2 regions of the Diaphorobacter sp. JS3051 genome follow, and region 2 is predicted to be linked to the other one. Evidence: predicted binding sites of a transcription regulator. Region 2 holds the regulator's gene; the other holds the start of a gene.
The links. The regulator FNR, encoded in region 2, switches genes on or off when oxygen is low (the NO sensors DNR and NnrR bind a similar motif). The targets are predictions, from matches to a motif close to TTGATNNNNATCAA.
Positions count from the first base shown of each region.

Region 1: a site for FNR is predicted at 1,729-1,742, ahead of I3K84_RS00100 (universal stress protein). Genes of this name have one in related genera too.

Region 1 is NZ_CP065406.1:16,160-19,569, forward strand. Features, by position in the region: gene I3K84_RS00090 (SirB1 family protein) at 1-143, shown strand, start outside; gene ppk2 (polyphosphate kinase 2) at 251-1,165, shown strand; gene I3K84_RS00100 (universal stress protein) at 1,254-1,646, opposite strand; gene I3K84_RS00105 (AI-2E family transporter) at 1,870-2,949, opposite strand; gene purM (phosphoribosylformylglycinamidine cyclo-ligase) at 2,968-3,410, opposite strand, start outside.
Region 2 is NZ_CP065406.1:3,771,991-3,775,400, forward strand. Features, by position in the region: gene ccoG (cytochrome c oxidase accessory protein CcoG) at 1-454, shown strand, start outside; gene I3K84_RS17950 (FixH family protein) at 516-794, shown strand; gene I3K84_RS17955 (hypothetical protein) at 871-1,158, shown strand; gene fnr (fumarate/nitrate reduction transcriptional regulator Fnr) at 1,200-1,943, opposite strand; gene hemN (oxygen-independent coproporphyrinogen III oxidase) at 2,115-3,410, shown strand, end outside.

The sequences.
Region 1 (3,410 bases), 580 kb from region 2:
GGCGCGACCGCGGCCTGGCGTATGCGGAGAGCGGCGCATCCCTGCAAGCGCTGGAGAACCTGGAGACCTATCTGGCCCATGCTGAGGGTGCCGAAGATGCCCCTGCGATCGCACAGCGCGTGAAAGAACTGCGCCGTTTCTGATCCAGGCCAAGCGTGCCATGTGACAAAAACATGGCAAAAGCGCACCATGTCATGTGCTGGACACGAAGAGTTGTCACCATCTTCTGCCTGCTGAGAAGGTACCAGTCATGCCGCATATATCCGAGATCAATTCCCACGAACTCATGGAACGCATCGCCGACGATCTGGCCGACGGCTATGACGAGGAGTTGGAGCTGGAGATCGAGGACCGCGCCTTCGATGAGCACGGCCTGCAGGCGCCCGTGGACCGGCTGGCACGCCAGCAATATTTCCGGGAGCTGTTCCGCCTGCAGGGCGAGCTGGTCAAGCTGCAGGACTGGGTGCAGCACTCAAGGCAGAAGGTGGTGGTGATCTTCGAGGGGCGCGATGCCGCCGGCAAGGGCGGGGTGATCAAGCGCATTACGCAGCGGTTGAACCCGCGCGTGGTGCGCGTGGCTGCGCTACCTGCGCCCAATGACCGCGAGCGCACGCAGTGGTACTTCCAGCGCTATGTGGCGCACCTGCCCGCGGCAGGCGAGATCGTGCTCTTTGACCGCAGTTGGTACAACCGCGCGGGCGTCGAGAAAGTGATGGGCTTTTGCACGGAGGAGGAGTACGAGGAGTTCTTCCGCAGCGTGCCGGAGTTCGAGAAGATGCTCGTGCGCTCAGGCATCCGGCTCATCAAGTACTGGTTCTCGATCTCCGACGAGGAGCAGCACCTGCGGTTCCTGGGGCGCATCCACGACCCGCTCAAGCAGTGGAAACTGAGCCCCATGGACCTGGAGAGCCGCGTGCGCTGGGAGGAATACACCAAGGCCAAGGAGGCGATGCTGGAGCGCACCCACATCCCCGAGGCCCCCTGGTGGGTGGTGCAGGCGGTGGACAAGAAGAAAGCGCGCCTCAACTGCATCGCCCACTTGCTGGAGCAGCTGCCGTATGCCGATGTGCCGCATACCGAGGTGGTGCTGCCCGACCGCGTGCGCCACCCGGACTACCTGCGCCAGCCCACACCCGGCAGCATGATCGTGCCCGAGCGGTACTGACGATTGACGACTGGGCGGGTGATCCTGTCCACGCCAAGGCAAGCGGAGGCCGGGGGAGCCGAGCACCTTGGGGCGCTCGGACGTGCCTTTAAGCGGCCTTGACGGCCAATACCGGGCAATCGACGTTGAGCAGGATCTCCTGCGCCATGCTGCCCAGCAGCAGCTTGCCGACGGGCGAGCGTTTGCGCAGGCCGATCACCAGCACGGATACCTGCAGCGCCGCGACCATTTCCTCGATCTCCTCGATGGTGCTCTTGCCGCGCACGAACTGCTTGAACTCGGCCTCGATCGGCAGCGTGGCCAGGCGCTCCTCCACACGTTCGGCCTCGTAGCCGTTGACGATGCTGGGGTCTTCCTGGCGCCCGCCGGGGCCGGCGTTGACGACGACCAGGCGTTCATTGCGACGGGTGGCGATTTCGATGCCCTTGTCCAGCGCGGCCCGGCCTTCGGGGCGTGGAACGTAGGCGACGAGAATGGTCATGCAAAGTCTCCCTTATGGCTGTGATGACGATGTGTCTGGCGCACTGCGCGCCAGCCGCCAGAATAGCCCAACATCGCCGGCGTTGGCGAGTGTCAACCCGGGTGCGGGGCGCGCGATGGGGGCCAGGCGCCGCGGCGGACGCGGGAAGAGGTTTTGGGGGTGAAAAAGCCCTGCAGCGCTTGCTGGATAAGCGCTGGCAGCTATGGTTTTTGCGGAGCGGCGGTTATACCAGCCGCGCGGCTTCCAGTTCTTTCTTCAGGTAGGCGTAGAACAGCGGTGCCGCCACCAGCCCCGCAGGGCCGAAGACGGCTTCGGCCACGAACATCACCGACAGCAGCTCCCACACGCCCATGTGGGTGCGCCGCCCGACGACCTTGGCATTGATCACGTACTCGGCCTTGTGGATCAGGATCAGGAAGGCCAGGCAGGCCACGGCCGCAACGGGCGATACCGACAGTCCCACCAGCGTGATGACCGCGTTGCACAGCAGGTTGCCCACGATGGGCACCAGGCCGGCCACGAAGGTCAGGGTGATCAGCGCGGGGGTGTAGGGCAGGTCCAAGTCCCACAGGGGCAGCACCAGCAACAGGAACAGTGCGGTGAGCAGCGTGTTGAAGGCGGCAATCCAGAACTGCGCCGCGACGATCTGACGGAAGGCCTCTCCCATACGCGCGATGCGCAGCACCAGCTCTTGTGCCAAGGGGCCGCGTGAAGCGCCCACGCTGCGTACGGCGGCCAGTGCCCCGATCAGCAGGCCCACATAGGCATACAGCAGGCCCGTGAGCCAGGCGCGCCCCGCCATGGCCAGGGCGCCGGCCTTGGCGGCCAGATAGGCGGCGATGGTGCGCTGGATTTCGGCGGCGCCTTCGGGCAACTGGGCCGCAATGTCGGTGGGCAGCTTCAGCCGCAGTTCCAGCACGGTGCGGGCCAGGAAGTCCAGCAGTTCGCGGTATTGCTGGGGGGCGTCGACGATATAGGTGCGCGAATGCGACAGCGCCAGCGCCAGCAGCAGCAAGGGAGACAGCATGACCAGCGTGGCGGCTGCCGTCTGGCCGCGGGTTGCCATGCTGTTCGCCGTGCGCGACGGGAACCACGCCAAGCGTGGCGCCAGCCAACGCGTGAGCAGAAAACCCAGGCACACGCACAGCAGCCCGGGCAGCAGCCCGCGCAGCATCACCAGCAGCAGCGCGGCGCCCATCAGCACGTAGCTGGCGATCACCACGCCCCGCGTGGCGGGCGCGAATGGCGGCCTCAGGGCGGCAGGCGTGGCGGCGGAGCCTTGCGGCGGCTGACCCGAAGGCATCGTGCCAATCGCGCTGGATCAGCCCACGACGACGGCGGCGCCGTCGCCACGCTCGGCAATGGCACCGATGGCGTACACCGCCTCGCCCAGCGCGCGCAGCGTGGCGGCCGTGGCATCGGCGGCCTCCGCCGGCACGACCACCACCATCCCGATGCCGTTGTTGAACGTGCGGTTCATCTCGATGTCGTCGATGCCGGCGGTCTTTTGCAGCCAGGCGAACAGTTCGGTCTGCGGCCAGCTGCCGGCCTTCAGGTGGGCGGCCGTGCCTTCGGGCAATACCCGCGGAATGTTCTCCAGCAGGCCACCACCGGTGATGTGGGCCAGGGCCTTGATCGGATGCTGTGCCAGCGCGGCCAGCACGTTCTTCACGTACAGGCGCGTGGGCTCCATGACGGCGGCCTTGAAGGATTTCCCGTCCAGCGTGTCGGGCAGCGTGCCGGCGGCCGCAGCGCGCTCGATGC
Region 2 (3,410 bases):
CGTCAAGAACCACTGGACCCAGTCGCAAATGCTCAAACGCGTGCTGCGACCCCGTGTGTTGTTCTATTCAGCGGTGCTGGTGGTGTTGTGCGTCGGCATGCTGGCCAGCTTGGTGGTACGCACCCCGTTGAAGGTGGACATCGTGCGCGACCGCGCTGCGCTCTCGCGCATCGTGGCGGGAGGCAAGCTTGAAAATATCTACCGGCTGCAGATCATGAACGCCACGGAGGGGGCGCAGCGCTACACCATCAGCGCCCACGGCATGGAAGGGCTGGAAGTGGCGTCCGAGACCGCAATTGACATTGGACCGGCGGAATCCCGATGGGTGGTTGTCCGTCTTCAAATTCCGTATGGCTCAGCATCTCCTGGATCGCATACGGTGTATTTCGATATTCAAGCGCAGGGTGATAAAGCCCAAGTGGCAGAGAAATCCGTATTCCTCGTACCCCGCTGAAGGCGGTCGTGGAATACAAATGAACAAGCTGTGCTCATAAATGAGCGAGGAGTTAATATAAATGTTGAGTAATTCCCCCATGAAACTGGACGACGACGGAAAGCCTTGGTGGACGTTTGGCCATGTCTGGCTTGTCATCGCGGGGCCGGTGATTGTCATCATTGCGGGCTTCGTGACCCTCTGGCTGGCCGTGAGCAAACCCGACCCCGTCATCGCGGAAGACTATTACCAACGGGGCTTGAACATCAACGAGACCCTGAAGGAGTCTGGGGGCGACATGACGCCTGCCATGAAGGGGCGCAACCATGCAGCTACTCCGCTGGAGGATCAACCGCGCTGACCGGCAGGGCGAGTCCTCTTTGCATGCCGGAGAACAGATGCTAGGCTGTCAACTACACCTGCTAGGAGATGGGCGAATGTGGATGCAACGATTGATGTGGATCGCGTGGCCGGCCTTTTTGATGGCGGGCGTCATGGAAATGGTGGTGTTCGCCTTCGTGGATCCAGAAGCGCTGCAGTGGTTTGATCAACCCCTGCATCTCTCGCGCGAAGGTGTGTATACCATCGCCTTCTTCACGTTCTGGTTCGTACTCATGGCTTCCAGCGCATTGACGACGCTGTTGTCACTCTCGCCCTTTGAGTTGAATCGCTGCCCCGTGCCCAAAGGGGCGCGGCCGGCTGATTGCGCCAAATACGTTTCCTGATCTTTCCGCCGATCAGTTATGAATGAGCAAAAAACCGAAGCTTAATGGCAGGCTTGCTGGCTGTTGACAATGCGCTTCAGCGCATCGGTATCGACGATGCGCACATGGCGCTGTTTTACTTCCACAATACCTTCTTCCACGAACTTGGAAAACGTGCGGCTGACGGTTTCCAGTTTCAATCCTAGGTAGCTGCCGATCTCTTCACGTGTCATGCGCAGCACCAATTCGGATTGCGAGAAACCCCGGGCATGCAAGCGTTGTACGAGATTCAACAGGAATGCGGCAAGGCGTTCCTCAGCACGCATACTCCCCAGCAACAGCATGACCCCATGCTCGCGAACAATCTCGCGGCTCATGATCTTGTGCACATGGTGCTGTAGTGCCGTAACTTCGCGCGACAACTCTTCAATACGATCGAAAGGCATGACGCATACTTCGGCGTCTTCAAGCGCTACCGCATCGCAAGTGTGACGGTCACTCACGATGCCATCCAGGCCAATGATTTCGCCCGCCATTTGAAAACCCGTCACTTGATCGCGACCGTCCTCGGTGGCGACACAGGTCTTGAAGAATCCGGTGCGGATGGCAAAAAGGGATGTGAAGGGTTCACCGTTCCGGAAAAGCGTGCCGCCACGCTTGATCTTGCGTCGTACAGCAACAATGTCATCGATGCGCTTGAGTTGCTGGTCGTCCAGACCCACGGGCATGCACAGCTCACGCAGATTGCAGTTTGAGCAGGCAACTTTGATGGTCTGGAGATTCGTATGCATGGGAACCCTGTTCATGGCTTGAGCTTACCTCTGAACGGCTGGGAGACATGGAATGCCGTAGGCCGCCGGACGACTTTGAGCCGAAGTCAAATTGTCGCCACAAGGACCTCATGGGCGCTTGATCAACGTCAAGGACTCATGGGGGACTCTACGGCACAGTGATATGAAAGTGCAAGGAATCCCGTCATGACCGTTGTTACAACAGAGCTCCTGCGTCGCTTTGACGTCCCAGGGCCGCGCTACACCTCTTATCCGACTGCTGATCGTTTTGTCGAGGCTTTTGGCGAGCGGGAATACATCCTTGCGCTGCAGCAGCGTCGCGTGGGGTCGGTAGCCAAGGCGATGCCTTTGTCGCTTTATGTCCACATCCCGTTTTGTGAATCGCTGTGCTATTACTGCGCGTGTAACAAAATCATTACCCGGCATCCAGAGCGGACAGAGGTCTACTTGCGTTACCTCAGCCGTGAAATCGACCTGCATACGGCGCACTGCGGTGTGGGTCAGCATGTGAGCCAGCTGCATTTCGGCGGCGGCACGCCTACTTTTCTGACGGATGACGGTTTGCGCGAACTGATGGGCATGCTGAGGCGCAGTTTCGTCCTTGTTCCTGGGGGGGAGTACTCCATAGAAGTGGACCCCCGGACCGTGGATGAAGCGCGGCTGGGATTGTTGGCGGAGCTGGGTTTCAATCGCCTGAGCTTTGGCGTGCAGGATTTCGACCCTGAAGTACAAAAGGCCGTGCACCGCATTCAGCCTGCCGAAAAGGTGTTCGCGTTGGTCGATGCGGCTCGCAAGCTCGGGTTTGAATCGGTGAACGTGGATTTGATCTACGGGCTGCCGCGACAGACACCGGAGTCGTTTGATTGCACCTTGGAGCAGGTAGCCGAGCTGCGGCCAGACCGGATCGCGCTGTATGCGTACGCTCACTTGCCAGAACGCTTCAAATCGCAGCGACGCATCATCACGGCCGAGTTGCCCATGGCTTCGGCCAAGGTGTCCATGTTGGCCCGGTCACTTGATGTGTTCCAAGAAGCCGGCTACGTCTACGTGGGCATGGACCATTTTGCTCTGCCAGACGATGCGCTGGCGGTGGCCAAGCGGCAAGGCAGGCTGCACCGCAATTTCCAAGGCTATAGCACGCAGCCCGATTGCGACCTGATTGGTCTGGGCGTTTCTGCCATCGGGCGCGTGGGCGCTACTTACAGCCAAAACGTGAAAACGCTGGACGAGTATTACGACTGCATTAACCAGGGGCATTTGCCTGTGGTGCGCGGGCTGGCGTTGACCAAGGACGACTTGGTGCGCCGCGCAGTCATCATGGCGTTGATGTGCCAAGGTGAGTTGCTGTTTGAGCCGTTGGAACAGTCTTGGCTGATTGATTTCCGCAGTTATTTCGATGCGGAATTACAGCAACTGCAAGAAATGGCGGCTCAGGGCTTAGTGAAAATTAGTGATGAGGGCGTTGAAGTTACGCCCATGGGG